Linked DNA regions of Methylibium petroleiphilum PM1. The main gene of each other region encodes a partner of the protein of the gene in region 3 in a complex. Links are inferred from orthologs where the notes say so. Each region holds a gene or a part of one and is shown on either strand. Other genes may lie near its edges. The genes, in order: scpB, smc and MPE_RS05805.

What was found.
Region 1: MPE_RS05805 (region 3) and scpB share a complex: the UniProt entries of both Bacillus subtilis proteins name them as parts of the cohesin-like complex. The link is inferred for Methylibium petroleiphilum PM1 from one-to-one orthologs.
Region 2: the proteins of MPE_RS05805 (region 3) and smc are in contact, whole or in part, in a crystal structure (PDB 3ZGX), measured with the Bacillus subtilis proteins. The link is inferred for Methylibium petroleiphilum PM1 from one-to-one orthologs.

The regions. Positions count from the first base shown.
Region 1 is NC_008825.1:2,139,317-2,149,158, reverse strand. What follows is about bases 2,347-5,220. They hold scpB (SMC-Scp complex subunit ScpB), read left to right. Parts: upstream 2,347-3,327; coding sequence 3,328-4,113; downstream 4,114-5,220. Other genes in these bases: MPE_RS10100 (pseudouridine synthase), read left to right, coding at 4,110-5,220; MPE_RS10110 (RluA family pseudouridine synthase), read left to right, coding at 2,347-3,128. In the rest of the region: DNA repair helicase YoaA, read left to right, coding at 1-1,187; MPE_RS10115 (outer membrane protein assembly factor BamD), read right to left, coding at 1,224-2,033; more of MPE_RS10110, read left to right, coding at 2,100-2,346; more of MPE_RS10100, read left to right, coding at 5,221-6,170; ndk (nucleoside-diphosphate kinase), read left to right, coding at 6,251-6,676; dual-specificity RNA methyltransferase RlmN, read left to right, coding at 6,724-7,908; type IV pilus biogenesis/stability protein PilW, read left to right, coding at 7,905-8,738; MPE_RS10080 (helix-turn-helix domain-containing protein), read left to right, coding at 8,731-9,645; ispG (flavodoxin-dependent (E)-4-hydroxy-3-methylbut-2-enyl-diphosphate synthase), read left to right, coding at 9,642-9,842. UniProt on the Bacillus subtilis protein: Participates in chromosomal partition during cell division. May act via the formation of a condensin-like complex containing Smc and ScpA that pull DNA away from mid-cell into both cell halves.
Region 2 is NC_008825.1:1,944,517-1,955,557, reverse strand. What follows is about bases 4,245-8,317. They hold smc (chromosome segregation protein SMC), read right to left. Parts: upstream 7,973-8,317; coding sequence 4,445-7,972; downstream 4,245-4,444. Other genes in these bases: queF (preQ(1) synthase), read left to right, coding at 8,213-8,317; MPE_RS09120 (cell division protein ZipA C-terminal FtsZ-binding domain-containing protein), read right to left, coding at 4,245-4,335. In the rest of the region: MPE_RS09135 (cupin-like domain-containing protein), read left to right, coding at 1-626; def (peptide deformylase), read right to left, coding at 642-1,175; NAD-dependent DNA ligase LigA, read right to left, coding at 1,202-3,235; more of MPE_RS09120, read right to left, coding at 3,256-4,244; more of queF, read left to right, coding at 8,318-8,644; MPE_RS09105 (MarR family winged helix-turn-helix transcriptional regulator), read right to left, coding at 8,666-9,145; dapC (succinyldiaminopimelate transaminase), read left to right, coding at 9,243-10,445; dapD (2,3,4,5-tetrahydropyridine-2,6-dicarboxylate N-succinyltransferase), read left to right, coding at 10,452-11,041. UniProt on the Bacillus subtilis protein: Required for chromosome condensation and partitioning.
Region 3 is NC_008825.1:1,228,582-1,238,334, forward strand. Bases 6,969-9,753 are described here. They hold MPE_RS05805 (segregation and condensation protein A), read right to left. Parts: upstream 8,895-9,753; coding sequence 8,043-8,894; downstream 6,969-8,042. Other genes in these bases: panC (pantoate--beta-alanine ligase), read right to left, coding at 6,969-7,119; panB (3-methyl-2-oxobutanoate hydroxymethyltransferase), read right to left, coding at 7,130-7,969; MPE_RS05810 (DUF3460 family protein), read right to left, coding at 8,908-9,108; MPE_RS05815 (CYTH and CHAD domain-containing protein), read left to right, coding at 9,217-9,753. Outside these bases: polA (DNA polymerase I), read left to right, coding at 1-1,331; MPE_RS05765 (hypothetical protein), read left to right, coding at 1,400-1,957; MPE_RS05770 (ATP-binding response regulator), read right to left, coding at 1,995-3,824; MPE_RS05775 (response regulator), read right to left, coding at 3,874-4,620; MPE_RS05780 (MaoC family dehydratase), read right to left, coding at 4,737-5,189; MPE_RS05785 (nucleotide-binding protein), read right to left, coding at 5,194-5,814; MPE_RS05790 (hypothetical protein), read left to right, coding at 6,043-6,255; more of panC, read right to left, coding at 6,274-6,968. UniProt on the Bacillus subtilis protein: Participates in chromosomal partition during cell division. May act via the formation of a condensin-like complex containing Smc and ScpB that pull DNA away from mid-cell into both cell halves.

The DNA.
Region 1 (9,842 bases), 910 kb from region 3 along the record:
GGCTGGCGCAGGCGCGCGGCCTGCAGCCTTGGCAGGACCTGGCGGCAAGATGCGACCGCGCGGCGCGCGATCTGCGCCTCGCGGCCAACGGGCCCCTTCGCGAGGTGCGCGGCAGCCTCAAGCTGCGCTGGGGCGATCGCGCCGACCGGGCCGACTTCATCGAGACACTCGCCGCGCTGGGGCAGGCCTGCCGGAGTGCGGCCGACGCGCTCGACGTCGTGGCGGAGATGTCACCCGATCTGGCCAAGCTCGCGGAGCGGGCGTCGACGCTGGCCGCCCGCGCCGCCGGCTTCGGGCTCGAGGCCGAGCCGGGGCGCGTGCGCTGGATCGACCTCACACCGCAGGGGCTGCGGCTGGTGGAATCCCCGCTCGACGTGCGCGACGCGATGCGCGAGCAGATCGCGGCGGCGCCCAAGGCCTGGATCTTCACGTCGGCCACGCTCGGAGCCGACGAGCGGCTCACCTGGTTCACCGAGCAGGCCGGGTTGGAGACGGCGCGCACGCTGCGCGTCGACAGCCCCTTCGACTACCCGATGCACGCGCGGCTCTACGTCCCCACGCGTTTCCCGAAGCCGAACGAGCCGGGCCACACGGCGGCGGTTGCACGCCTGGCGGCGGCCTGCGCGCGGGCCGCGGGGGGGCGCACCTTCGTGCTGACGACGACCCTGCGTGCGCTGTCCGGCGTGGGCGAGGCGCTGCAGTCCGACTTCGAGGGCGATGCGGAGCCGATCACCGTGCTGATGCAGGGCAGCGGGCCCAAGCGCCAGCTGCTGCAGCGCTTCCTCGACACACCTCGCGCGGTGCTGGTCGGTTCGCAGAGCTTCTGGGAAGGCATCGACGTGCCCGGCGAGGCACTGCAGTGCGTGATCATCGACAAGCTGCCGTTCCCGCCGCCGAACGATCCGCTGGTCGAGGCGCGCGTGAAGCGGCTCGAGAGCGAGGGGCGCAACCCCTTCAACGACTACTTCGTGGCCGAGGCTGCGGTCTCGCTGAAACAGGGGGCCGGCCGGCTGATCCGCAGCGAGAGCGATCGCGGTCTGCTGGTCGTGTGCGACCCCCGCATGGGCACGATGGGCTATGGACAGCGCATGAGGGCCGCTTTGCCGCCGATGCAGGTGCTGCGCGAGGAAGCGCAGGCGCTGGCGTGGTTGGCCGAGATATCGAAGGCGGCGTCGGCCTGGGCTTGAGGCGGCGGGATCAGCGCCGTGGGTCCGGCCGCCTGATCACCAGATCTGCCACCAGGGCTTGTCGGCCGTCTCGAAGCCGTCCTTCACGTAGCGCGATTCCGGAAAGTTGGTCTGCAGCACACGCTGGGCATCGTCGCGCAGTTCGGTCAGGCCGAGCTTGTCGTAGCTGATGCCCAGGATGTAGAGCGCCTCCTCGGTCGCAGGAGCGCGCTGGAATTCCTGCACGGCCTGCTGGGCGCGGTTGGCCGCGGCCACGTAGGCGCCGCGGCGGTAGTAGTAGCGCGCCACGTGGACCTCGTAGGTGGCCAGCGTGTTGACGATGTAGTTCATGCGCAGCTGCGCATCCGGCGTGTACTTGGAATTGGGGAACTGCAGCGTGAGCTGGCGAAAGCTCTGGTAGGCGTCGCGCGCGGCCTGCTGGTCGCGTTCGGAGAGATCCTGGCGTGCCAGCCCGCCGAGCAGGCCGAGGTTCTCGTTGAAGTTGATCAGGCCCTGCAGGTAGTAGGCATAGTCGATCGCCGGGCTGCTGGGATGCAGCTTGATGAAGCGTTCGATCGTCGACAGCGCCTGAGCCTTTTCGTTCGTCTTGTAGTACGCGTAGGCGAGGTCGATCTGCGTCTGCTGCGCCTGCTGGGTGCCGGCGGTGCGCGCCTCGAGCTTCTCGTACAGCTTGGAGGCGCGCTCCCAGTTGCCGTTGGCGGCTTCGTCGCGGGCCTCTTCGTACAATTTGTCGGTGCTCTTGCCGGCAAACTCGTCCTTCGGGCCGCCGGCACATCCGATCAGTCCGATGCTGGCGGCCGCCAGCACCACGGCCAGGGTCGCGCGCCAGTGGGCGGCAGGGCTCATACGCATCGCGGTCATCACCAGCAGGCGGCGCCGGAGCGACCGCAGTTGAAGGAACAGCAAAATTATATGGGTGCTCCCTTGCGCCAGACCGTGGCCACCGAGCCGGCCGAGGCCGACGAGCCCGCCGAACCGCTGGCGGGCGATGCCGAGCAACGCCAGGCGCGGGTCGATGCCGGCGCCCACGGCGAGCGTCTCGATCGCTGGCTGGCGACGCTGGCGGGCGAGTTCTCCCGCAACCACCTGCAGACGCTGATCGAGGGCGGGCAGGTCCGCATCGACGGGCAGACCGTCACCGCCCGCGCACGGCGCGTCAGTGCGGGCCAGCAGATCGAGATCACGCTGCTGCCCACGCCGGAGAGCCAGGCCTTCCGGCCCGAGCCGGTGGCGCTGCCGGTGGTGTTCGAGGACGCCCATCTGCTGGTCATCGACAAGCCGGCCGGTCTGGTGGTGCACCCGGCGCCCGGCAATTGGTCGGGCACCGTGCTCAACGGCCTGCTGGCGCATCACGCCGGCGCGGCGGCGCTGCCGCGGGCCGGCATCGTGCACCGGCTCGACAAGGACACCAGCGGCCTGATGGTGGTGGCCAAGACGCTGCCGGCCATGACGTCACTGGTGCGTGCGATCGCCGCGCGGGAGGTGCATCGCGAGTACCTGGCCCTGGTGCACGGTGTGCTGCGCCAGGCGGTCTTCAGCGTCGACGCGCCGATCGGTCGCGATCCGGTGTCGCGCATCAAGATGGCCGTGCTGGCGGGCGGCCGGACGGCGCGCACCGATGTCGAGTTGATCGCGGCGCGCGACGCCGTCAGCGCGGTGCGCTGCACGCTCCACACCGGCCGCACGCACCAGATCCGGGTGCACATGGCCTCGAGAGGACATGCCCTGTTGGCCGACGCGCTGTACGGTGGCCGACCCGGACTCGGCCTGACGCGACAGGCGCTGCATGCGCACCGGCTGGGCTTCGTCCATCCGGCGAGCCTGCAGCCAATCGAGTTCAGCGCCGTCCCGCCCGACGACCTGCGCGCGGCCTGGCAGCAGATCGTGGGCGGGTCGCACGCGCCCGGCCACGATACAGATACAATCGTCGTGCAGGGCTGATGCAGCCCTTGCCGGTGGCCGAAGGCGGCTCGACCGGCTCCGACCACCGCAGGTCCCCCCGAGTTCAGCCACACCCCGGCTCCGGCCGGCCTCTGCGGCCGAGACACTCGCCGCACCTGCAGTGCAGACAGCACACGGAAGGCACCCCGGTTCCCTTGCACGCCGGCTCCCCAGTCGGCCAAGACGACAGACGGATTCGATGAACACACAGGATGCAAAGCGCGTCCTCGAGACGGCGCTCATCTGCGCGCAGCAGCCGCTGCCGCTGCGCGAGTTGCGCACGCTGTTCGATGACCAACTCGGCCCCGACACCCTGCGCGTCCTGCTCGACGAGCTGGCGCGCGACTGGGAGGACCGCGGCGTCGAGCTCGTGGCGGTGGCCAATGGCTGGCGTTTCCAGAGCCGTCCGGAGCTGCGTGAGTACCTCGATCGCCTGCACCCCGAGAAGCCGCCGCGCTACACCCGCGCGACGCTCGAGACGCTGGCAATCATTGCCTACCGCCAGCCCGTGACGCGCGGCGACATCGAGGACATCCGCGGCGTCACCGTCAACAGCCAGTTGCTCAAGCAGCTCGAGGACCGCGGCTGGATCGAGGCGATCGGCCACCGCGAAACGCCGGGGCGGCCGGCGCTGTTCGCGACGACGCGGCAGTTCCTCGACGACCTCGGCCTCGCCACGCTCGAGCAGTTGCCCGCCCTCGACGGCGCGCCAGCGGTGACGATGCTCGTCGACGCCTTGCCGGGCCAGGTATCGCTACTCGATGTCGCCATCGATGCGGCCTTGCCGGGGGAGGGCGATCCCGGGCTTCCGCAGCAGGGCCTCGATGCCATTCCGCCGGAGCCGCTCGAGGCTTCGGACGAAGCGGCCTCGGACGACGACGAGGCTGTCGACGCAGCCATCCCCATGGCTGCATCGGAGGCTCTCTCCTCGACCGCAGAACTTCCCACGCCGCCGGCCGACGCCGGCACGGAACCCCAGACATGAATTCGAACGACACTCCGCCCAGCGATACGCAGCCCGATGCCACGCCGCACACCGGCGACGACAGCGCCGCTGCAGCGCCGGTCAAGCGACGCACGCGCAAGGCGGCGACGCCAGCGGCCGCGAGCACGGCAGCCGTGGAGGTGACGGCGGCCGTCGAAGCCGATGCGGACACAGCGGCACCGAAGACCCCGCGGCGGCGCAAGCCCAAGGCCGATGTGGCTGTCGCGGAGTCGTCCGATGCCGTCGCGTCGCCCGTGGCGGCTGATGCGCCGGCGGCGGCCGAGTCCCGACCGGCTCCGATCGAGCGACCTGTACCGGTCTCGGCGCCGGCTGCCGCGGAAGCGGCCGAAGGAACAGCCGCCGACAGCGAACCGACCGAAGTGGCCGGATCCGGCGAATCGGGGGCTGCGGCCGGCGACGAATCGGTCGAGCGCAGCCGTCGTGGCCGCAACCGGCGCCGAGGCCGCAAGGACCGCGCCGGCCGTGAAGGCGGCGAGGCTGCGGGCGCCGATGGCTCGGCCGAGCCCGGCGCCGAACGCCCGCCGCAGGCACCGCGACCGGCGCTCGATCCGGCGCTGGTGGTGGAGCGCTTCGAGGAAGTGCTGTCGGGTGCCTACGACGCCGAGCCACCCGAGCCGGACGATGAGGCCAGCGTCGAGCAGTCGACCAAGCGCGTGCTGCGCCCCGAGCCCGAGGCGCCCAAGCTGCACAAGGTGCTGGCGCAGTCGGGCATCGGTTCGCGCCGCGACATGGAACAGTTCATTCTCGACGGCAAGGTCACGGTCAACGACGAGGTGGCCCATGTGGGCATGCGCATCTCCTACGGCGACCGCATCGCCGTCGACGGCAAGCCGGTGCGTCTGCGCATCCAGCCGGGCCCGGCGCGGCTGCTGGCCTATCACAAGCCGACCGGCGAAGTGGTCACGCTGAACGACCCGGAAGGGCGTCCCACGGTGTTTCGCCGTCTGCCGCGCCTTCAGCAGGGCAAGTGGCAGTCCGTCGGTCGCCTGGATATCAACACCGAGGGCCTGCTGCTGTTCACCAACTCGGGTGAACTGGCGAACCAGCTGATGCATCCCCGCTTCGGCGTCGAGCGCGAGTACGCGGTGCGCGTGCTCGGCAGCCTGAACGAGGAGCAGCGCGCGAAGCTGCTCGAGGGCGTGGAGATCGACGGTCAGACCGCCGGCTTCAAGAGCATCGAGGAGGGCGGTGGCGAAGGCGCGAACCGCTGGTACCGCGTGGTCATCACCGAAGGGCGCAACCGTGAGGTGCGCAAGCTGTTCGACAAGGTCGGCCTGGCCGTGAGCCGTCTGATCCGCATTCGCTACGGCACTGTGGTGCTGCCGCGCGGCCTCAAGCGCGGCGTCTGGGTCGAGCTCGACGACCAGGACCTGCGCGCGATCCGCCAGCTGGCCAGCGGCAACCGTGGCGCAGCGGCGCAAAGCGAGTCGCGCGACGCTCAGGGCAACCGCGAACAACGGCGCAACAACGGTCGCAACGGCAAGCCCGAGCGCAACGCGCGCGGGCCGCAGCAGGGCGGGGCCCGCGCGCAGGGCCAGGGCGGCGGCGAGCGCGGCCCGCGCCGCGAGCCGCGTGAATCGCGGTTCGGCGAGGCCGCACCCGACACCGACGGCGCTGGAGAGGAAGACTTCGGCCGCATCCCCAATCCGCTGGAGCAGACCTTCGACCGTCGCTTTGCGAAGGGCCCGCGCCGCGGCGCAGCCCAGGGCTTCGGGCATGGTGGCTCGCAGTCGGATCACGACGCCGGCGGCCCGCCCGGAACCATTCCGAATCCGCTGGAACAGACCTTCGACAAGCGCTTCGTCAAGGGCTCTCAGCGCATCAATGCCGGCTTCGGCCGGCACGATGCGCACCAGCCCGAGCCGGGCGCCAGGAAGGGCGGGCCGAAGCAGCCCGATCCGATGCAGACCTCGGTGGGCTACATCGGCGCCGATGCCTACTTCAACAAGGCCGGCGGCAAGCGGGGCGGTGGGGGTGGGCGCGGAGGCCAGGGGGGTCGTGGGGGCGGCGGTGGGGGCCGCGGACCGCGCCGCTGAGGCTGCGAGCGACATCGAGGCGCCGACCTCAAGCGCTACAATTCAAGGTTCTGCTAAATCATTGATTCCGGAGAATAAATATGGCGATCGAACGCACCTTGTCCATCATCAAGCCTGACGCCGTTGCCAAGAACGTGATCGGTCAGATCTATGCCCGTTTCGAGGGCGCGGGCCTGAAGATCGTGGCGGCCAAGCTGGTTCACCTGTCGCGCGGCGAGGCCGAGCAGTTCTACGCCGTGCACAAGGCCCGGCCTTTCTTCAAGGACCTGGTCGAGTTCATGATCTCGGGCCCGGTGATGATCCAGGCGCTGGAAGGCGAGGGCGCGATCGCCAAGAACCGCGAGCTGATGGGCGCGACGGACCCGAAGAAGGCCGAGAAGGGCACCATCCGTGCCGACTTCGCCGACAGCATCGACGCCAATGCCGTGCACGGCTCGGACGCGCCGGAGACCGCCGCGGTCGAGGTGGCGTTCTTCTTCCCGGGCATGAACGTCTACAGCCGCTGAACGACTGCGGGGCGCCTGGCGCCCCGACGGTCCGATCGGTGCATGCCATGACTGCGGCCAACCTGCTCGAATTCGATCTCGACGCGCTGGCCGCTTTCTGCGAGCAGCTCGGCGAGAAGCGTTTTCGCGCCACTCAGCTGTTCCGCTGGATCCACCAGAAGGGCCAGAGCGACTTCGCTCAGATGTCCGATCTGGCGAAGTCGCTGCGCGAGAAGCTGGCGGGGCGGGCGGTGGTCCGGCCACTCGCAGTGCTGAGCGAGCACGTGTCGGCCGACGGCACGGTCAAGTGGCTGTTCGACGTCGGCGGCGGCAATGCCGTCGAGACGGTGTTCATCCCCGAGAACGATCGCGGCACGTTGTGCATCTCGTCGCAGGCCGGTTGCGCGGTCGGTTGCCGCTTCTGCTCGACCGGTCACCAGGGCTTCAGTCGCAACCTGTCGACCGGCGAGATCGTTGCCCAGCTCTGGCATGCCGAGCACCAGCTGCGCGCACGGCTGGGCACGACCGAGCGCGTCATCAGCAACGTCGTGATGATGGGCATGGGTGAGCCGCTGCAGAACTACGCCGCGCTGTTGCCGGCGCTGCGCGTGATGCTCGACGATCACGGCTACGGCCTGTCGCGTCGCCGTGTCACGGTATCGACCTCCGGTGTGGTGCCGATGATCGACCGCCTGCGCGAGGACTGTCCGGTGGCTCTGGCAGTGTCGCTGCATGCGCCGACCGACGCGCTGCGCGACGATCTCGTGCCGCTCAACCGCAAGTACCCGATCGCAGAGCTGCTCGAGGCCTGCCAGCGCTACCTCGAGGCGGCGCCGCGCGACTTCATCACCTTCGAGTACTGCATGCTCGACGGCGTCAACGACAGTGAGGCGCAGGCGCGCGAACTGTTGCGCCTGGTGGGCGAACGCGGGCCGGTGGGGCGCGTGCCCTGCAAGATCAACCTCATCCCGTTCAACCCGTTCCCGGCCTCGGGGCTGACGCGTTCGTCAGTGGCGCGCGTGCAGGCCTTCGCGCAGCTGCTGGTCGACGGGGGTCTGGTCACCACGGTGCGACGGACTCGCGGCGATGACATCGACGCCGCCTGCGGCCAACTGGCCGGCGAGGTACAGGACCGCACCAATGCGCAGGCACGGATGCGGCGTGCGCCGATCGCCATCCGGCCGATCGACAGCGCGGTGCAGCGCCGGGCCGACGCTGCACCATCAGGTTCAGCCACGGAGACGACACGATGATGCGGGACGGATGGGTGAGGGACGCGATGCGAGGACTGCTGCTGGCGACGCTGTTGTGTGGCGCGGTCTGGAGCGTTGCCCAGGCGCAGGGCCGGCCCAACGACTTCGGCCGCAGCAGTTCCACCGCCGGTGCCGGCACGGACGAGGAGTCCGACTCGGCGAAGCGCGCGCGCATCCGCCTCGACCTTGCGGGGGCCTATTTCTCCGAGGGGCGTTTCGACAATGCCCTGTCGGAGGTGAAGCTGGCGCTGGCCGCCGACCCCAATCTGCCGCAGGCGCTGAACCTGCAAGGCCTGGTACTGGCCGCGCTGGGCGAGGAGCAGAAGGCCGAGGACAGTTTCAAGCGCGCACTGCAGCTGGCATCCACCGACGGCGACGTGATGCACAACTACGGCTGGTTCCTGTGCCAGCGTGGCCGCTACCCGGAGGCGGGAAAGCTGTTCGAGCGCGCCGTGGCGACGCCGCAGTACCGCACCCCGAACCGGACTTTCCTGGTGCAGGGGATCTGCGAGGCACGCGCCGGCCAGCTGGACCTGGCCGAGCTGACGCTCAAGCGCGCCTACGAACTCGAGCCGGCCAACCCGGCGATCGCGATGAACCTGGCCGACGTGCTGTACCGACGTGGCGAGTACGAGCGGGCGCGCTTCTACGTGCGCCGCGTCAACAACAACGCCGAGTTGCGCAGCGCCGAGACGCTGTGGCTCGCCGCCCGCATCGAGAACCGCCTGGCCAATCCGCAGGGCGTTCGCGATCTGGGCAACCAGCTGCGTGCGAGCTACCCCACGTCGCGCGAGGCGGCGTCGTTCGAGCGGGGGATGTTCGATGAGTGAGGGGACGGTCGACGCCGGCCCGCCGGCCACGACGGCCGGGAAGCTGCTGCGCGCGGCGCGCGAATCGCAAGGGATGCACCTCGCGGTGCTCGCAGCCTCGCTGAAGGTCTCGCCGCAGAAGCTGGAGGCGATCGAGAACGACCACCCAGAACAGCTGCCCGATGCCACTTTCGCGCGTGCGCTGGCGCAGAGCATGTGCCGCGCACTGAAAATCGATGCCGAGCCGGTGCTGTCGCTCCTGCCTACGGCCGCGTCGGCCGGCCGGGGGCTCGATCACGTGGCGCGGGGCCTCAACCAGCCCTTCCACGATCGCGGCGTGCCGAGCGACGGTGACGAGTGGCAGCGCTTCCTCAGCCCACCGCTGATCGCGGCCGCCGTCCTGGTGCTGGCAGCGGTGGCCGTCTACCTGCTGCCCGTGGGCTGGGTGGGTCGGCTGCTGCCGACCGATCCAAGCGCCTCGGCAGTCCCGGAGATCGCCGCCAGCAACCCGATCGATACAGGCGTTGCCGTGTCCTCGACGACGTCGATCGCGCCCGAGTCGGCATCGCCCGCGCTGGCGGGAGCGTCGGCCGTCGGGTCGTCCGAGGCCGAGGCTGCAGCACCCGGTTCGGCCGTGATCGACACGGTGTTCTCGGCCCCGGTCGGCACCGCAGCCTCGGCATCCGCGGCCGGCGGCCTGCTGACCATGCGGGCGGTGGCGGAATCCTGGGTCGAGGTGCGTGATGCGAAGGGGCAGGTGCTGCTGTCGCGCACGCTGGCGGCCGGCGAGGCGGCGGGTCTGGACGGCCCGCTCCCGCTGCGCGTGACCGTGGGAAATGCCGAAGCCACCCAGATCGTTTTCCGCGGCCAGCCGGTCGCATTGAGCGAGTCGACGCGCGACAACGTCGCGCGCTTGGAGCTGAAATGAACAGGCCAGTAGCGTCCACAGGGACCCGCAGTGACGCCGAAGCGATCGACGTGGCGCAGCCTGCCGCGCGCCGTTCGCTGCAGGCGCGTGTCGTCTGGGGCAGCAATGTCGTGACGGTCGGTGGCGACGCCCCGGTGCGCGTGCAGTCCATGACCAACACCGACACGGTGAATGCGATCGAGACTGCGATCCAGGTC
Region 2 (11,041 bases), 710 kb from region 3 along the record:
GCGAACGGTTCGGTCACCTCGATGTCGAGATCCAGGCGGAACGGGCCGTCAACCCGAAGTACGAGCAGGACAAGCTCAAGCACCGCCACAACGTCCGGCTCGGCGATTTCGTCGATCGCGTGCTGGCGGGCGGTGCCACCAACGACTACTATCTGACCGCCAACAACGAGATTTTGCGCCGACCGGAGTTCGCGCCACTGCTGGCTGACATTGGAACGCTGCCGCTATTCTGCGACCCGGCACAGTTGGCGCAACGCTCCTCGTTCTGGTTCGGCCCGGCCGGCACCGTCACTCCCCTGCATCACGACACCCTGATGTTGCTGCACACCCAGGTGGTCGGACGCAAGCGCTGGCGCTTCATCTCGCCACTCGAGACGCCGCGTCTATACAACCACGACGGGGTGTTCAGCGCAATCGACTTGGATCATCCTGACCTTGACCGTTACCCGGCCTTCCGCGACGTCAAGGTGCTCGAGGTGGTGTTGGAACCGGGTGACACCGTCTTCCTCCCGCTGGGCTGGTGGCACCAGGTCGCCTCGCTGGAAGTCAGTCTGTCGTTCTCGTTCTCAAATTTCGTGTTCCCTAACACTTACAGCTATGAGAATCCGTCAATCTCAGACTGGTGAGGCAATCTCGCCCGTTCAATCGTCGCCGTCATCGAGCCCTGGAAACAGCACCTCGGTGTAGCCGAAGCGGCTGAAGTCGCGCACCCGCATCGGGTAGAGCACCCCGGCCAGGTGGTCGCATTCGTGCTGCACCACGCGGGCGTGGAAGCCCTCGGCCTCGCGCTCGATGCGCCGGCCCTGCGGGTCGAAACCGGTGTAGCGGATCCGCTGGTGGCGCGGCACCACGCCGCGCAGCCCGGGCACCGAGAGGCAGCCCTCCCAACCGTCTTCCAGATCCTCCGACAGCGGGGTGATCTGCGGGTTGATCAACACCGTGCGCGGCACCGGCGGCGCCTCCGGGTAGCGCTCGCTCTTCGTGAAGCCGAAGATCACGAGTTGCAGGTCCACCCCGATCTGCGGTGCCGCCAGGCCGGCACCGTTGGCCGCCTCCATCGTGTCGAACATGTCCTCGATCAGCGCGTGCAGCGCGGGCGTGTCGAATTCGCGCACCGGGTGCGCGATGCGCAGCAGGCGCGGATCGCCCATCTTCAGGATGTCTCGAACAGCCATGGCGTCTGCACCTCCCGGTTTCGTCCTCAGTCCAGCAGCGCGCGCAGCGCTGCCTCGTCGATCACGGCCACACCCAGTGCCTGAGCCTTCTCGAGCTTGCTGCCGGCTTCCTCGCCGGCCACCACGTAGTCGGTCTTCTTCGACACCGAGCCGGCCACCTTGCCGCCGGCGGCCTCGATCAGCTCCTTGGCGGCCTCGCGCCCCAGGCTCGGCAGCGTGCCGGTCAACACGAAGGTCTTGCCGGCCAGAGGCCTGGGCGTGAGGTCGGCCTCGCCGGAGTGCTCGTCCCAGTGCACGCCGGCGGCGCGCAACTGCTCGACCACCTCGCGGTTGTGCGGCTGATCGAAGAAGGTACGCAGGCTCTGCGCCACCACCGGGCCCACGTCGTTGACCTCCAGCAGTTGCTCGACGCTCGCGTCCATCACGCGGTCGAGCGCGCCGAAATGTCGCGCCAGGTCCTTGGCGGTCGCCTCGCCGATGTGGCGGATGCCCAGCGAGAACAGGAAGCGCGCCAGCGTCGTGGCCTTGCTCGCCTCCAGCGCTGCCACCAGGTTGGCCGCGCTCTTGTCGCCCATGCGCTCCAGCGCGACGAGCTTGGCCACGCCGAGCCTGTAGAGCTCCGGCAGCGTGCGGATGATGCCGCCGTCGACAAGCTGCTCGACCAGCTTGTCGCCCAGTCCCTCAATGTCCATCATGCGCCGCCCGGCGAAATGCAGCAGCGCCTGCTTGCGCTGTGCAGCGCAGAACAGGCCGCCCGAGCAGCGGTAGTCGACGCTGCCGCGCTCGCGCAGCGCCTGGCTGCCGCACACCGGGCAGGCGCGCGGCATGCGGAAGTTGGGGATGTACGCCGTTCGCGGGACGGGCACGCGACCCACCACCTCGGGGATCACGTCGCCCGCGCGCCGCACGATCACCGTGTCGCCGATGCGGATGCCCTTGCGGCGCAGCTCGAAGCGGTTGTGCAGCGTGGCATTGCTCACCGTCGTGCCGCCCACGAACACCGGCTGCAGCTTGGCCACCGGCGTGAGCTTGCCGGTGCGGCCGACCTGGATCTCGATGCCGGCCAGCTGGGTCGACTGCTCCTGCGCCGGGTACTTGTGCGCCACCGCCCAGCGCGGCTCGCGCGATTTGAAGCCGAGCTGCTGCTGCAGCGCACGCTCGTCGACCTTGTAGACCACACCGTCGATGTCGAACGGCAGCGCGTCGCGCTCAGCCGCGATGCCGGCGTGGAAGGCGGCCAGCGCCTCGCCGCCCTCGACCACGGTGCGGTGCGCGTCGACCGGCAGCCCCAGCGCCGCCAGCGCGTCCAGCAACCCGGCGTGCGTGGGCGGCACGTCCCAGCCCTGCACGTCGCCCAGTCCATAAGCGAAGAAGCTCAGCGGCCGCTGGCGTGCGATGCTGGCGTCGAGCTGGCGCACGATGCCGGCCGCCGCATTGCGCGGGTTCACGAAGGTCTTGAGCCCGGCCTCGCGCTGGCGCTCGTTGAGCGCCTCGAAGTCGTCTCGCCGCATGAAGACCTCGCCGCGCACCTCTAGCACCGGCGCCGTGATGCCGCGCAGCTGCTTCGGCACCGACTCGATCGTGCCGACGGTGTGCGTCACGTCCTCGCCGGTCTCGCCGTCGCCGCGCGTGGCGGCCTGTACCAGCCGGCCGGCCTGGTAGCGCAGGTTGATCGCCAAGCCGTCGAATTTCAGCTCGGCGGCGTAACGCAGCGGCGGCGCGTCGGGCGGCAGCTTCAGTGCGTTGCGCACCGCGGCGTCGAACTTCAGCGCACCGGTGGGCGTGGTGTCGGTCTCGGTCTTGATCGACAGCATCGGCACCGCGTGCCGCACCGCCGACAGGCCTTCGAGCACCGCGCCGATGACGCGCTGGGTCGGCGAGTCCGGCGTCCGCAACCCGGGGTGCGCCGCCTCCAGCGCCTGCAGTTCGGTGAACAGGCGGTCGTACTCGGCGTCCGGGATCTCCGGCGCGTCGAGCACGTAGTAGCGGTGGGCGTGGTACTCGAGCTGCTCGCGCAGTTGCGCGGCGCGGGCGGCCGGATCTTCCGCGCGGTCGGACATCGGCAGGTGCCCGCTCGCGTTCAGCTGAACAGCCGGCGCGTCGCGGCGCTGCCGGCCGCGAGGTCGCGTGCCGCGAGCGCCTCGTACAGGCTTTCGAGCGCCTGGCCGATGGAGGCGAAGGCCGCCGGCTGCAGCGGCTGGCCGCTGTCGTCGTACATCGCGGCGTCGAGCTCGGCGGCCAGTGCCTCACCGGCGGCGCACCAGGCAGCGAACGGTGCGGCCGCGGCAGCGGTCTGCGGCACGTCGAAGGCCAGCGTCAGCTCGCGGACGGCGGCCTGGCTGGGCTCGTCGGCCAGCGCTGCCTGCGGATCGAACTGCAGCGTCAGCACCGGCGGCGCGCCCTCGTCCTCGCCGGGCTGCACCAGGCGGCCCGGCAGCGCGCCGACCATGAAGCCGTGGCGGGCAGCGTGCTGCTGCACATAGCCCAGCGACCACGCGGCGCCGCGCGATACCAGCCGCAGCGCGAGCTGAGCGTCGTGCTGGCCGGCGAAGGCGTCGAGCTCGCGGGCCCGCGCGACGACGTCGAGCATGTCGGGAAAATCGGGCAGCGCACCGATGGGTTCGGCGAAGGCCTGCACCTTCTGCACGAACTCGGAGTACTCGATCTCGTTGAGCGCCCCGCTGCGGTTGGCCAGTTGCACACCGGCCTGGAACTCCCCGTAGCGCTGGCCGGCGGCCGGCGTTTCCCATTCACCCGACTCGGCGTTCAGTCCCTCGACCAGCAACGGCTTGCTGCCGGCACGCCGGGCCGGCGGCAGGTGGGCGATCGCGGTCTCGCCGCTCACCGGGTTGTCGACGGTCAGCGTGGCGATCGCGTCGATCAGCGCGTCGAGACGCGGCAGGCCGGCGGCGCGGCGCACCAGCGTCGGCTCGATGCGCGGCGGCTGGCTGTCTTCGGCCTCCGCCTTCGGGCCGGTATCGTCGGCCCGGGGTGGCTCGGTCGGCGCAAAGCTCGGCTCCTGCAGCGGCGCGGGCTCCGCCCCGGGCTCGAGCGCCACACGCTTCACCTCGTTGCGGCGCGCCTGCCAGGTGCCGTGGGCCACGATCGCGGCGAGCACCAGCCCCCCCAAAATGGCCAAGGACAATTGCAGCGTGCTCATGACGGCTCCCCGCTCGCCGGGTCCGTCGAGCGACCCTCCCGGAGGGTCGGGCCTTGCTGGGGGCGGCCCGGCGCTGCGGCCCGCGCGAACGCTTGGTTCATGGCCTCTCTCATGCGGCCTCGGCCATCGAGACCGCCGCGTCCATGTCGACCGCGACGATGCGCGACACGCCCTGCTCCTGCATGGTCACCCCGATCAGCTGCTCGGCCATTTCCATCGCGATCTTGTTGTGCGAGATGAACAGGAACTGCGTGTGTTCGGCCATGCTGCGCACCAGCTTGGCGTAGCGCTCGGTGTTGGCGTCGTCGAGCGGCGCGTCCACTTCATCGAGCAGACAGAACGGCGCCGGGTTGAGCTGGAAGATCGCGAACACCAGCGCGATCGCCGTCAGTGCCTTCTCGCCGCCTGACAGCAGGTGGATGGTGCTGTTCTTCTTGCCCGGTGGCTGCGCCATCACCTGCACGCCGGCGTCGAGGATCTCGTCGCCGGTCATCACCAGCCTGGCGTTGCCGCCGCCGAACAGCTCCGGGAACATGCGGCCGAAATGCTCGTTGACGGTGTCGAAGGTGCCCTTGAGCAGGTCGCGCGTCTCGAGGTCGATCTTGTGGATGGCGTCTTCCAGCGTGGTCATCGCGTCGATCAGGTCGGCCGACTGCGCGTCGAGGAAGGTCTTGCGTTCGCGCGAGGCGGTCAGTTCGTCGAGCGCGGCCAGGTTCACCGCGCCAAGCGCCGCCACTTCGCGGTTGATGCGGTCGATCTCGCCCTGCAGGCCGTAGAGCTTGACGCCGTCGTCCTCGATGTTCTTGCCCAGCGCCTCCAGGTCGACCTGCGCGGCCGTCAACTGCTCCAGGTACTGCGCACCGCCCAGTTGTGCGGCCTGCTGCTCGAGCTGCAGCTTGCCGATCTTCTCGCGCAGCGGCTCGAGGCTGCGTTCGAAACCCAGGCGCTGTTCTTCGGCCTGGCGCAGTCGGGCCGACAGCTCGTCGTAGGCGCTGCGCTGCGCGCCCAGCGCCTGCTCACGCTCGAGCTTCAGCGCCAGCGCGGTCTGCAGGCCGGCCTGCGCGGCGGCGTCGGTCAGGCGCCCCAGCTCTTCCTGCAGTTGGGCGGCGCTCTGCTCGTTGGTGGCCACCTGCTGGGCGGCGGTCTCGATCGAGCGCTGCAGCTCGCCGCGCCGCGCGGCCAGTGCGCGGGAGCTGAACTGCGCCTCCTGGGCCTCGCGCTCCAGCGTGCGCAGTTGCTCGCGCGCGCCGCTGAGCTGGCGTTCGGCCTGGATCACCGCCTCCTCCAGGTCGGCATGGCGCTCCTGCTCGTTGGCGAGCTGCAGGTCGAGCTCCTCGAAGCGGGCCTCGCCGGTGACGCGGCGCTCCTGCAGTTCTTCCAGGCCGGCGTCGATCTCGGCCAGCTCGGATTCGATCTGCTCGCGCCGTGCGCTGGTCTGCTCGCTCAGTTGGGCGAGCCGCAGCACCTCGACCTGCAGCTGGTGGGTGCGCGTCTGGCCCTCGGCGGCCTCGCGACGTGCGCTGACCAGCCGCGACGAGGCATCGGTGTAGGCAGCCTCGGCCCGCACCAGGGCGGCGCGCGACTCGTCGACGATCAGTGCCTGGGCGCGTGTCTGCTTCTCCAGGTTCTCGATCTCCTGGGCGCGCGCCAGCATGCCGGCCTGCTCGGAGTCGGGTGCATAGAAGCTCACCGCGAACGGGCTGACCGCGTGGCCGGCCGGCGTCATGATGACCTCGCCGTGGGTCAGCTTGCCGCGGTCGGCCAGCGCCTCGTCGAGCGAAGCCGCGGTGTACACGCCTTCGAGCCAGTCGTTCAGCAGCGCTGCCAGCCCGGCATCACCGACCTGCCCGCCCAGACGCAACAGGTCCGACAGCCGAGGCAGCGTGGCATGGGTGTTGGCGATCGCGCCGCTCGGCGGGGTGTAGAAGGCCAGCTTGGCCGGGGGAGCATCGCCCTCGAAGGCGCGCACCGTCTCCATGCGGCCGACCTCGAGCGCATTGATGCGCTCCCGCAGCGCCGCTTCCAGCGCGGTCTCCCAACCGGCCTCGATGTGCAGCCGCGTCCACAGCCCGCTCAGCCCGTCGAGCCCGTGCTTGGCGAGCCAGGGCTTGAGCTTGCCCTCGGTCTGCACCTTCTCCTGCAGCGCGCGCAGCGCATCGAGGCGGGCGCTCAGGTCGGCCTGGCGGGCCGCTTCGGTGTTGACGCGCTCCTGCCGGGCGCGGCGATCTTCATCGCGCTGGGGCACCGACGCGGTCAGTTCCTCGGCACGCGCATCGGCCACCGCCTGGCCTTCCTCAGCGCCGGCGAGTTGAACGCGCAGGCCTTCGAGGCGCGCCTCGTCGGGCGCTGCCAGCGTCTGGCGCTCGCCGGCCAGGCGCTCGCGACGCTGCGTGAGCGCGCGGCTCTGCTCCTCGACGCTGCGCGACTCGGCGGCCAGCAACTGGATCTGCTGCTGCACCTGGCCGGCCTTGCCGCGCTGCTCGTTGGCGCGGCCCTGCGCGGCGCGCACCGTGTCTTCCACGCCCGGCAAGGCGCCCGACTGCTCCTCGGCCTGCGCGGCCAGCAGCTCGGCCTGTTCGTCGGCCAGCGCGATCTGCGCGGCGATCTCTTCGAGCTCGGCCACCGCCTGCTGGCGCCGCTCGTCCCAGTTCGCGTTCTGGCCCGTCAGTTCGGCCAGCCGCTGCTCGACGCGCTGGCGACCCTCGACCACGTAGCGGATGCGTTCCTCGAGCCGGCTCACCTCGAGCGCGGCCTCGGCCAGCGAACCCTGGGCGGTGTGCAGCGCGTCGCTCGCCGCGTAGTGCGACTGGCGCACCGTCTCCAGCTCGGCCTCGACGTGGCGCAATTCGGCCAGCCGCGACTCGATGGCATTGGTGGCCTCGAGCACGGCCTTGTGCACGCGCTCCTCCTCGGACGCCGCGTCGCGGTGCTTCAGGAACCACAGCTGGTGCAGCTTCAGCGTGCCGGCCTCCTGCAGGCGGCGGTACTGGGCGGCGACCTCGGCCTGCTTCTCCAGCTTGTCGAGGTTGGCGTTGAGCTCGCGCAGGATGTCGTCGACACGCTGCAGGTTCTCGCGCGTGTCCTTCAGACGGTTCTCGGTCTCGCGGCGGCGTTCCTTGTACTTGGAGACGCCGGCGGCCTCTTCGAGGAAAAGCCGCAGCTCCTCGGGCTTGGACTCGATGATGCGGCTGATCGTGCCCTGGCCGATGATCGCGTAGGCGCGCGGCCCGAGGCCCGTGCCGAGGAACACGTCCTGTACGTCGCGGCGCCGCACCGGCTGGTTGTTGATGTAGTAGCTGGAGGTGCCGTCGCGGGTGAGCACGCGCTTGACGGCGATCTCGGCGAACTGGGCCCAGGAACCGCCGGCGCGCGCATCGGCGTTGTCGAACACCAGCTCCACGCTGGAGCGGCTGGCCGGCTTGCGGTTGCCCGAGCCGTTGAAGATCACGTCCTGCATCGACTCGCCGCGCAGCTCGGATGCCTTGCTCTCGCCGAGCACCCAGCGCACCGCGTCCATGATGTTGGACTTGCCGCAGCCGTTCGGCCCGACCACGCCGACGAGCTGGCCGGGCAGCTGGAAGTTCGTCGGCTCGGCGAAGGACTTGAAACCGGAGAGCTTGATCGAGTTGAGGCGCATCGCGGGCGGTTCGCAGGGCGCTGCGCCGGGCTGTTGCGTGGCCCCGCACTGCGCCGCTAACTCGTTGATTTGTAATGAGAAACCGGCTCGCGAGCCGGCTTGAGAGTGCTCGGGATGATAGCATCGGGCCCTCCCCTGAACTGCAAGCAAACGTCGACTGCGCGGGATGTGCAGCGGCGTCGAACCATGGCCAAGACCGCCAAGAAATCCAGCCCGCGCACGCCGCCCCGGCAGCGCCCGATGCCCCCCAATCCGCCCACCGCGCCGAGCAAGGAACTGCATGTGTTCCCGAACCCGGCGCCGGAGCGCGACTACGTCATCCAGTTCCAGATCCCAGAGTTCACCTGCCTGTGCCCGCTGACCGGGCAACCCGACTTCGCGCACTTCACGATCGACATGATTGCCGACGGGCTGTGCGTCGAACTCAAGAGCCTGAAGATGTACATGTGGAGCTTCCGCGACGAGGGCGCCTTCCACGAGAAGGTCACCAACGACATCCTCGGCAAGATCGTCGAGACCACCGCGCCGCGCTTCGCCCGCATCACTGCCAGGTGGTACGTGCGCGGCGGCATCTACACCAACGTGGTCGCGGAGCACCGCAAGAAGGGCTGGAAGCCCGAACCGCTCGTCGTGCTGCCGCAGCACGCCACGGAGCGCGGGCTGCCGACCTGAGCGAGGCCCGCGGCCGGGCCTTCAGGTGTCGGCGTTCGAGAGCAGCGCCGCCCTCAACTGCTGCAGCGCCTGCGTCAAGCCTTGGCGCTCCCGGTTGGAACAGGCCGTCGCGCAGGCCACCTGCTCCTGGATGGCCAACGCGGCGGTGCTGAGATCACGCCCGGCCCGCGTCAGCGTGATCAGCACCTGGCGCTCGTCGGCGGCGCTGCGGGTGCGCTCGATCAGGCCGAGCGCCTGCATGCGCTTGAGCAGCGGCGTCAGCGTGCCTGAATCGAGCGAGACGCGCTCGCCGAGCTCACCGATATTGAGCCCGTCGCACTCCCAAAGCGCCAGCAGCACCACGTACTGCGGATAGGTCAGGCCGATGCGCGCGAGAAGCGGCCGGTAGACCTTGGTCATTGCCAGCGACGCGGCGTACAGCGCAAAGCACAACTGGCCGTCGAGCGCCAGGTCCGAAGCGTCGGCCGGAAGCGATGCGGGAAGTCGGCGTGTCTGGCTCATGCGGTGGCGTTGGTTCGTCCGCAAGCATTTTGCACACGAAAGAATCGCGGTGTCGGGCGGGCCGTTCACGATGCAGCCCGCAGGATAATCCGCCCGCATGAACCCCCTGCTTTCCCGCTTGCAGCCCTACCCGTTCGAGCGGCTGCGCGAACTGACCCGCGACGTGCTGCCGAATCCGGCGCTGCGGCCCATCAGCCTCGGTATCGGCGAGCCCAAGCATCCGACGCCTCCCTTCATCCGCGAGGCGCTCACTGCAGCGTTGGACGGCCTGGCCAGCTACCCGGCCACGGCCGGCGAGCCGGCGCTGCGCGAGGCGTGCGCCGCCTGGGTGCACCGGCGCTACGGCGTCACGCTCGACGCGTCGACGCAGCTGCTGCCGGTCAACGGCTCGCGCGAGGCCCTGTTCGCACTGGCGCAGACCGTCATCGACCCCACGCGCCCCGGCGCCACCGTCGTCTGCCCCAACCCGTTCTATCAGATCTACGAAGGCGCGGCGCTGCTCGCCGGTGCGCAGACGGTGTTCGCCAACAGCGACCCGGCGCGCAATTTCGCGGTGGACTGGTCGGCCATCGACGACGCCACCTGGGCCCGCACCCAACTGCTCTACGTCTGTTCGCCGGGCAACCCGACCGGCGCGGTGATGCCGCTCGACGAATGGCAGCGGCTGTTCGAGCTGTCGGACCGGCATGGCTTCGTGATCGCCTCCGACGAGTGCTACTCGGAAATCTACTTTCGTGACGAGCCACCGCTCGGCAGCCTGCAGGCCGCGCTGGCGCTGGGGCGCAGCGACTTCCGGCGCCTGATCGCCTTCACCAGCCTGTCCAAGCGTTCCAACGTGCCGGGGCTGCGCTCGGGCTTCGTGGCCGGCGACGCGGCAATCCTGAAGGCCTTCCTGCTGTACCGCACCTACCACGGTGCCGCCATGGGCCCGGCGGTGCAGCGCGCCAGCCTCGCGGCCTGGGGCGACGAGGCCCACGTGGCGGCCAACCGGGCGCTCTACCGCCAGAAATTCGAGCAAGTGACGCCGAGGCTCGCCAGCGTGCTGGACGTCGCGCTGCCCGATGCCGGCTTCTACCTGTGGGCCAGGTTGCCGGCGGCCGTCTGCGGCGGCAGCGACATCCGCTTCGCCCGCGAGCTGCTCGCTCAATACAATGTGGCGGTGCTGCCCGGCAGCTACCTCGCCCGCGAGGCGCAGGGCACGAACCCTGGCCAGGGGCGCATCCGCATGGCGCTCGTGGCCGGCATCGACGAATGCGTCGAAGCGGCCGAACGCATCGTTTCCTTCATCCAGTCCAGCTGAGTCTCCATGTCCCATACCCAACTGCAATCGACCATCGACGCCGCGTGGGAATCCCGCGCCACCATCACCGCGGCCAACGCGCCCGAAGTGCGCGAGGCGGTCGAGCAGGTCATCTCCGACCTGAACAAGGGCCGCCTGCGCGTGGCCGAGCGCCAGGGCGTCGGCCAGTGGCAGGTGAACCAGTGGGTCAAGAAGGCGGTGCTGCTGAGCTTCCGACTGACCGACAACAAGATCATGCGGGCCGGCGACCTGGGCTTCTTCGACAAGGTCGACACCAAGTTCGCCCACCTCGACGAGGCCGCGATGCGGGCCACCGGCGTGCGCGTGGTGCCGCCGGCAGTGGCCCGGCGCGGCAGCTACATCGCCAAGGGCGCGGTGCTGATGCCCAGCTACGTGAACATCGGCGCCTACGTCGACGAGAACACCATGGTCGACACGTGGGCGACGGTGGGCTCCTGCGCGCAGATCGGCAAGAACGTGCACCTGTCGGGCGGCGTGGGCATCGGCGGCGTGCTGGAGCCGCTGCAGGCCAACCCGACCATCATCGAGGACAACTGCTTCATCGGCGCCCGCTCCGAGGTGGTGGAAGGCGTGAT
Region 3 (9,753 bases):
TCGCGCAGGTCGAGCTGACGCGCGCCACCGAGTATTCGGGCGAGGACAGCGACATGACGCTGGACGTGCACAGGGTCTTGTGGCCGCAGCTCGAGGCCGCGCCGCGCCTGCGCGAGGTCTACGAGCGCATCGAGATGCCGACCTCGGTGATCCTCGGCCGCATCGAGCGTCACGGCGTGCTGATCGACAGCGCGCTGCTCGCGCGCCAGAGCGCCGATCTGGCGCAGCGCATGGTGGCACTGGAGCAGGAGGCGCATGCGCTGGCCGGCCAGCCCTTCAACCTGGGCAGCCCCAAGCAGATCGGCGAGATCCTGTTCAACAAGCTGGGCATCCCGGCGAAGAAGAAGACCGCCAGCGGCGCGCCGAGCACCGACGAGGAGGTCCTGGCCGAGCTGGCCGCCGACTACCCACTGCCGGCCAAGCTGCTGGAGCACCGCTCGCTCGCCAAGCTCAAGGGCACCTACACGGACAAGCTGCCGCTGATGGTGAACGCGGCCACCGGCCGCGTGCACACCAACTACGCGCAGGCAGTCGCGGTGACCGGCCGGCTGGCCAGCAACGACCCCAACCTGCAGAACATCCCGATCCGCACGCCCGAGGGCCGGCGCGTGCGCGAGGCCTTCATCGCGCCGCCCGGCCACGTGATCCTGAGCGCCGACTACTCGCAGATCGAGCTGCGCATCATGGCCCACATCTCCGAGGATCCGGGCCTGCTGAAGGCCTTTGCCGAGGGCCTGGACGTGCACCGCGCCACCGCGAGCGAGGTGTTCAACGTGCCGGTGGCCGAGGTCAGCAGCGAGCAGCGGCGCTATGCCAAGGTCATCAACTTCGGGCTGATCTACGGCATGGGCGCCTTCGGTCTGGCGAGCAACCTCGGCATCGAGCAGAAGGCCGCCAAGGACTACATCGATCGCTACTTCGCGCGCTTCGCCGGCGTGAAGCGCTACATGGACGAGACCCGCGCGCGGGCCAAGGAGCTGGGCTACGTGGAGACCTTGTTCGGGCGCCGCATCTACCTGCCCGAGATCAACGGCGGCAACGGTCCGCGCCGCACCGGCGCCGAGCGCCAGGCGATCAACGCGCCGATGCAGGGCACCGCGGCCGACCTGATCAAGCTCGCGATGATCGCGGTGCAGGCGGCGCTCGATGCCCAGCAGCGCGCCACGTGCATGGTGATGCAGGTGCACGACGAGCTGGTGTTCGAAGTGCCCGAGGCCGAGCTCGACTGGGCCCGGACCGCCGTGCCGGAACTGATGGCCGGCGTGGCCGAGCTGAAGGTGCCGCTGCTGGCCGAGGTGGGCGTGGGCGCGAACTGGGACCTCGCCCACTGAGGGTAAGCTCGGAGCCTGAGCGCTGCTGTGGCGCCGGGAGACCTTGGGTGAACGAAATGAGGCATCGTATGGCCCGGGCCGCCCTGCTGGCCCTGTTGTTCGTCGTCACCGCCGGCGCGCCCCAGTGGCTGCGGGCGCAGGATCTGACCGGCGAGAAGCGCGTGCTGCTGCTCGGCGCGGGCGGCGAGCGTCTGGAGATCGGCCGTGTGCGCTTCGAGCCGGTGAGTGCCGACCGCTGGCGCTTCCGCTTCGTGCTCGCCGGCGAGGGGTTCACCGAGCGCTTCCTCGCGATGCGGCCGTTCCGTTGCGTGGCCGGTGCGAGCCAGCAGCTCTGCCACTTCCCCTACGGTAGCGAAGACACGGTATCGCGCGACGACCTGTTGCCGCTCGAATACACGCTGATGTTCATCGCGACCAAGCCGGGCGCCCTGCACATCAGCGGGCGCGATGGTCTGTTCTACAAGCTGGCTTTCACCGAGCGCGGTCTGCGCGGCGAACTCTATGACGTGGATCTGGACCCGATCATCACGCCGCGCGAAGGCGGCACGCTGCGGCCCATCGGCTATCGGCAGCTCGATCGGGCCGACCCGAAGTCGCACTGGCTGCCCGTGCTGTTGATCGAGTGAGGGGGTCGCCCCGCTGCTGCGTGCACCGATCGGGCGCTCAGCGCAAACCCAGCTTGAAGGCGATCATCGCGCGCAGCTTGTTCGGCGCCACCGGTTTGATCAGCAGGTGGAAGTCGTGGCGGTTCGACTCTTCCTCGTGGCCGGTCATGGTGCTGCCGGTCACCAGGATGGCCGGCAGCGGCTGGCCGAAGGCGGCACGCAGGCTCGTCAGCGCCTCGATGCCGGTGCGCCCTTCGGGCAGGCGGTAGTCGACGATCGCCAGGTCGGGGGTCGTCACGCCGGGGCTGCCGGCCCAGGCCTCGGCGGCCGAGACGGTGTCGAAGGATTCCACGCTGGCACCCCAGCCCTTGAGCAGCACGACCAGCCCCTCCCGAACCGCCGGCTCGTCCTCGACGATGACGATGTGGCGATGCTCCAGCGTCAGTCCCAGCGCGGGCTTGCCGGTGCCCGGCTCGGAGAGCTGGCTGCGCTGGACCTTGCCGGGCGGCACCGTCAGCGTGAACACCGAGCCCCGGCCGGGCACCGACGCCAGGTGCAGCGGTGCCCCCATCAGGCGGGCCAGGCGCTGCACGATCGACAGCCCCAGGCCCAGCCCCTTGGGCTGGTGCAACCCGAGGGGTGCGTTCGCCTGCACCTGATAGAACTCGTCGAACACCCGCTGCTGTTCGGTCGGGGCGATGCCCACGCCGGTGTCCCACACCTGCAGCAGCACCTCATCGCCGCGCCGGCGGGCGCTGACCAGCACGCCGCCGTCGACGGTGTAGCGGATGGCGTTGGACAGCAGATTGCGCACGATGCGATCGACCAGCACCGGGTCGCCGTAGACCACGTGGTGCGCGCCGCGGAAGCGCAGGCTCAGGCCTTTCTCGAAGGCGGTCGGCTCGTACTGCAGCTTCAGGCGCTGGAACAGTTCGCGCAGCGCGAAGTGGCGCGGCTGCGGCTCGACGCCGCCGGTGTCGATCTTGGTGATGTCGAGCAGCTCGCCGAACAGACCCTCCAGAGCGTCGACCGAGCTGTTGATGCTGTTGACGAGGTGGGTCACCTCCTCGTCGCCGCGGCTCTTGGAGCGCAGCGCCTCGGCGAACAGGCCCATCGCGTGCAGTGGCTGGCGCAGGTCGTGGCTCGCTGCTGCGAAGAACTGGGTCTTGGCGCGATTGGCGGTTTCCGCTGCGCGCTTGGCCTCGTCGGCGGCGGCCTTCTCGGTCTGCAACTGCACGGCCAGCATCTCGGTGCGTACCTTGAGCTCGATGGCGCGGTCGAAGGTGCGGCGGTAGGCCCGACCCAGGATCGTCGTCATGAGGAACACGAGGCTCAGCACGCCGGCCAGCAGCAGGTTGTCGGTGCTGCCCAGCGTTGCGATGCGCAAGATGGTCGGCACGAAGCACAGCGAGATGAAGGCAAAGAACGCGCGGTGCTGCGAAGCCATCAGCGTGATCGAGCCGACGCAGAAGCTGTAGATGATCAGCAGCAGGGTGGTCTGGTGGAAGGCCCGCCCGTGCTCGTAGAACATCCAGGCCGCCAGGCCCCAGCAGGCGCCCGAGGCCATGGCGCCGGCGTTCCACAGGCGCTGCCAGCGCGCGGCCTGTGACGACGCTGCGGCCCAGCCGGCATGCGCGTAGCGCCGCAGCGTGACGAGGCGCAGTACCCACACCAGCCCGAACAGCACGCACCAGGCGATCAGCTCGCGGGACGGCGCAACGGGCCAGTAGATCATCGTCAGCACCATCGCGCCGAGCAGATTGCCCGACAGCGACACGCCCGTCTGGCTGTAGAGCGTGCGCACCACGTCGGGCAGCAGGTCGGCGCGGCTGACCGTCTTCCGCTCGGGCGGCATGGGCAGGGGAGGCAGCGGGGGCAGGGCGTTCATGGGTCGTGTTTCAGGTGTGCGGCCGGGCCCTCCGCCGCAGGGCGCCGGATCAGCGGTTGCCGAGGCGCCAGGTGGAGGTGAGTCCGCCCGCCTGCTGGGTCATCTGGCTCACCGCCAGCACGGCCTGGGTGCGGGAGTTGACGCCGAGTGCCCGCAGTACCGCGGCGACATGGTCCTTGATGGTCTCCACCGACAGGTTCAGGTCGCGCGCGATCAGTTTGTTGGGCTTGCCCTGCAGCAGCAGCGCCAGCACGTCGGTCTGGCGCGGCGTCAGCCCCAGCGCGGCCAGCGTGGGGGTGGTCTGGTAGTCGCTCTTTGCGGCCTGCGAGCCGATGACCTTCATGTAGCCCGGCACGGTGTCGGGCTCGGCGACCGGCGCGGCACTGCCGCCGCCCCCGTCGACGCCCATCGTCATCGGCGGCACGTAGATGCCGCCGGACATCACCAGCCGCAGGGCCTCGAACAGCGTGTCGTTGCTGGCGCGCTTGGGCACGAAGCCCATGGCGCCCATGTCGATCGAGCGGATCACGTCGCTGGTGCGGTCGCTGGCCGACACCACGACCACCGGCAGGGCCGGGTAGGCGTTGCGCAGTTCGGCGAGCAGGTCGAAGCCGTTGGCGTCGCCGAGTTGCAGGTCGAGCAGCACCAGGTCGAAATCGGCATCGGACTTGAGGGTGGCGCGGGCTGCAGCGGCGCTGCCGGCACCGACCACGGTGACGTCGTCGCCGAGACCCTGGATCACGGCCTTCAGGGCCGACAGGATGAGCGGGTGGTCATCGACCAGCAGGACCTTCATCGCTTGCCTCCGTGCGTTGGATAGAGCCCGCAGGATGGTAGCGGAGGGGCGATGCCGGACACGCCCTCTTTCGGGTGAGACCGGCGACGCCTGCTGCGAGCCTTCGCGGGTCGGTGCTAGGTGAAGCAGCGGATCAGCGACTCGGCGATGCACACCGGCTTGGCTGCGCCGTCGCGTTCGATCACGGCCTCGATGCCGAGCTGGGCTCCGCCGTCGATCGCGTCCCAGCGCTTCAGCGTGAAGCGCGCGCGCAGGCGGCTGCCCACCGGCACCGGTGCGGTGAAGCGCACGCGGTCGAGCCCGTAGTTGACGGCCATGCGCACGTCGGCGATCGCGTAGGCGCTTTCGAAGAACACCGGCAGCAGGCTCAGCGTCAGGAAGCCGTGCGCGATCGGTGCACCGAACGGCCCCAGGGCGGCGCGCTGCGGATCGACGTGGATCCACTGCCGGTCTTCGGTGGCGTCGGCAAAGCGGTCGATGCGGGCCTGGTCGATGATCAGCCAGTCGCTGTCGCCCAGCGGTTCGCCGACAAGGGCCCGCAGATCGACAAGGTGTTCGTAGCGACGCATGCGCTCAGCGGCCCTCGGCCCAGCGCGTGAGCGGCGTCCATTGCTCCAGGTCCTTCTCGACGCGGCTCGGCGCCACGTCCCACAGGGTCAGCCCGCGGGCCGCGAGATGGATGTAGTTCTGTGTGTCGCGCAGGTGGCCGAGCAGCGGCACGCCCAGCGTGCCGAGGAAGCTGTCGAGCTGGCCGGCCGAGATGCTGCCGTCCCGCACGCGGTTGGCGATCACCGCCACGTCGACCCGCTCGCTCTTGCGGCGCGCCAGCAACTGGGTGATGAAGTCGCGTGTCGCGTAGATGTCGAAGATGCTCGGCTGCAGCGGCACCAGCACGCGATCGGCGATCCGCATCACCTCGTCGAGCTTCTTGCCGTGCAGGCCGGCGGGCGTGTCCAGCACGACGTGGCTGGTGCCCTTTGGCGGCTTGACCAGGTGGTCAGGCTGGAGCTCCCAGCCGGTGATCTCCGGCAGCGCGGCGGACCGCAGGCCCAGCCAGGTGCGCGCCGACTGTTGGCGATCGACGTCGCCCAGCATCACCGCGTGACCCTGCCGGGCCAGGTAGCCGGCAAGGTTGGTGGACAGCGTGGACTTGCCCACGCCGCCTTTGGGATTGGCCACCACGATCACGGGCATTGCTTGCTCCTGTGCAAAGGTCGGGTCGCTGGGAGAGTGCGCGGGCTATGTTAGCGGCAGCCTCGCGCTCCCGCCTGCGTGCCCGGAACGATGGGACGGGAGACAGTGCCTCGGAGGGCTCTTGTCCGTGGCGGTGTAGGAGATCGGCTACGCCGGTGCGCGGGACTGTCTTCTAACGACCCGGCGGCGGCTCGGCGACGATGAGGTCACATCGCTCGAAAGCACGCCATGAGCCAAGCTGCACAGATCCTCGGCAAGGTCGAATACCGCGAAGGCGACGGTCCGATGATCGTCATCCGGCCCGGTCCGATCGAGGTCGAGACGACCGAGATGGACGCCATGCTGAGCTGGACCGACGAGGACACGCACGGCGCAGCCACGATGCCGATCGCGGACTTCCAACGCTATGTGGCGGCCGGCGCCATCCGACTGCAGGGCTGAGGGCGCGGGCGCTGCGCCTCAGATTTCCAGGTTGTCGATCAGCCGGGTCTTGCCCAGACGGGCGGCGGCCAGCACCACCAGCGGCTCGGCCGTCGGGTCGGCCGGGGCCTGCAGGTCGCTGCTGCGGCGCAGCGCCACATAGTCCGGAGCCCAGCCGCGCGACCGCAGGGTTCCCATCGCCTGCGCCTCGAGCGCCGCGGCGTCGATGCGGGCCCCACTCTTCACGGCAGCCAGCACCGCGGCCTGCACGGTGTGCAGCGTGGCCGCCAGTTGCGGCGCCTCGGCGCGCTCAGGCTCGCTCAGATAGGCGTTGCGTGAGCTGAGTGCCAGCCCGTCGTCGGCGCGTGCGGTGTCCACCGCAACGATCTCGATCGGCAGTGCGAACTGGCGCACCATGCCGCGCAGCACCATCAGCTGTTGGTAGTCCTTCTTGCCGAACACCGCCACGCGCGGCTGCACGCACTGGAACAGCTTCATCACCACGGTGCAGACGCCGGTGAAGAAGCCTGGCCGGAAGGCGCCCTCCAGCACATCGGCCAGTTCGCCAGGCGGCTGCACCTTGTAGGTCTGCGGTTCCGGGTAGAGCTCGGACTCGGTCGGCGCGAACACCAGGTTGCAGCCCACGCCCTTGAGCAGGTCGCAGTCGCGCTCCAGCGTGCGTGGGTAGCGGTCGAAGTCCTCGTGCGGGGCGAACTGCAGCCGGTTGACGAAGATGCTGGCCACCACCGGGCCGCCGTGGTCGCGCGCCTGCTTCACCAGCGCCAGGTGGCCCTCGTGCAGGCTGCCCATCGTCGGCACCAGCGCGGCCGGCCGCGTGGCGGCCAGGGCCTGGCGCAACTCGTTGATGGTGTGGACGACGCGCATGCTGTCGGTATCAGTAGGCGTGCAGGGTCTCGTCGGGGAAGCTGCCGTCCTTGACCGCGGCGACGTAGCGACGCACCGCGTCCTCGATCGACGTGGCGCTGTCCATGAAGTTGCGCACGAAGCGTGGCAGCCTGCCGCGCGTCACGCCCAGCATGTCGTGCAGCACCAGCACCTGGCCGGCGGTGCCGGCCCCGGCACCGATGCCGATGGTCATCAGCCCCGGGTTGTCGGCCTGCACCTCGCGGGCCACCCTGGAGGGCATCAGCTCCAGCACCATCATCGCCGCGCCGGCGTCGGCCAGCGCCTTGGCGTGGCGGCGCAGCGTGGCGGCGCCGGCCTCGTCCTTGCCCTGGATGCGGTAGCCGCCGAGCGCATGCACGCTCTGCGGCGTGAGGCCGAGGTGGGCGCACACCGGCACGCCGCGCTCGACCAGGAAGTTCACGGTCTCCGGCGTCCAGCCGCCGCCCTCGAGCTTGACCATCTGCGCACCGGCCGCCATCAATGTGCCGGCATTGCGCAGCGCCTGCACCGGGTTTTCCTGGTAGCTGCCGAAGGGCATGTCGGCGATCAGGAAGGCCGCCTTCGTGCCGCGCGAGGTGCTGCGCGTGTGGTACCCGATCTGCTCCATCGTGACCGACAGCGTGCTCGACTGGCCCTTCAGCACCATCCCCAGCGAATCGCCGACCAGGATGCAGTCGACGCCGGCCGTGTCCACCAGCGCGGCGAAGCTGGCGTCGTAGGCCGTGATCATGGCGATCTTCTCGCCGCGCGCGTGCATCTCGCGCAGCGTGTGCAGCGTGACGGGCTTGCGGGCACTCGGGGTGTCGGCGGGCGAGGAGTGGCTGCTCATGGTCGGGCTGCTGTCTTTCGACGCTGGGGCGGCGGATTCTGCCAGCATGCCGCCGGCCCGGCGCCCGGGGAACTCAGGACGGCTGGTAGGCGAGCCGGACGTACAAGGGCGCGAAGGCTTCGGCCTGCGTCAGCTCGATCAGGTGTTCGCGCGCCAGCTCCAGCATCGCGATGAAGGTCACCACCATCACCTGCGGGCCGCGCTGGGTCTCGAACAGGTCCTCGAATTCGACGAAACGGCGGCCCTGCAGCCGCCGCAGCACGAGGCTCATGTGCTCGCGCACCGACAGCTCCTCGCGCGTGATCTTGTGGTGCTGCACGAGCCGGGCGCGCTTGAGGATGTCGAGCCACGCGTCGCGCAGCTCTTCGACGTTCACGTCGGGGAAGCGTGGCGTCAGCGATTGCTCGATGTGCACCTGGGCACGCAGGAAGTCGCGTCCGAGCTGCGGCAGCTGATCCAGCCGGGCGGCTGCGGCCTTGATCTGCTCGTACTCCAGCAGGCGGCGCACCAGCTCGGCACGCGGATCCTCGGCCTCCTTGCCTTCCTCGCTGCGCTTCGGGGGCAGCAGCATGCGCGACTTGATCTCGATCAGCATCGCCGCCATCAGCAGGTACTCGGCGGCGAGCTCGAGGTTGCGGTCACGGATCTGGTCCACGTAGGCCAGGTACTGCCGCGTCACATCCGCCATCGGGATGTCGAGGATGTTGAAGTTCTGCTTGCGGATCAGGTAGAGCAGCAGATCCAGCGGACCCTCGAAGGTCTCGAGGAAGACCTCCAGTGCGTCGGGTGGGATGTACAGGTCGGTCGGCAGCGCGAACAGCGGCTCGCCGTACAGGCGGGCCAGGGCGATCTGGTCCACCACGTCGGTCGGGGCCGCCCCTTCGGCGACCACGCTGTCGTTGCTGCCGATCACGGTCGCGCGCACGCGCAGCTCGCGCTCAACCCTTGGTCTGGTAGACGTAGGGCTGCTGGGGCACCCGTGCGTCGCGCTGCTCGGCGGCAGCCTGGCGGTCCTGCGGGCGATCCCACAGCAGGGCGCGGCCCTGGCGCTGCTTCTCCTCGAGTTGCGGATCGCGCTGCTTCAGCGTGGCGATGAAGTCGGTCACGTCGGAGCGATAGGGTTTCCAGAACAGCGGCATGGCAGGGCTTCAGAGTTCAACCGGCATTTTACCGGGCGCGTCAGGCCGGCCCGGGGGGCGGGCTGTCACGCGGCGGTCACTGTCACATGGCCGTGCCATATTCGCGCGATGACCGAGATCGAACTCAAGCTGCAGGTGCCGGCCGTGGCGCTGGCCGCCGTGGAGCGCGCGGTGGCCACACCGGCCGCGGTGCGCACGCGGCTGCAGGCGGTCTATTTCGACACCCCGGACCGCCGCCTGGCGGCGGCCGGCATCGCGCTGCGTCTGCGCAAGGAAGGCCGGCACTGGGTGCAGACGCTGAAGGCCGGGCCGGCACACGGCATGGCGCGTGGCGAGCACAACGTGCCGCTGGTCGTGCCCGCCGGCCAGGTGCCGCAGGAGGCCGACCCGGCCCGCCATGCCGGCACGCCGCCGCATGCGGCGCTGAGCGCCGCGCTCGCGCCGCGCGACGGTGAGGCGCAGGCCCCGGCGCTCGTGGCGCAGTACCGCACCGACATCCGCCGCCTGCACCGGCCGCTGCGCAGCCGCGACGGCACGGTGGAGCTGGCGCTCGACCGCGGCGAGATCGTGGCCCGCGGTGCCGACGGCGTCGAGCGCCGCTGGCCGGTGTGCGAGCTGGAGGTGGAACTGCTGCGCGGCGCGCCG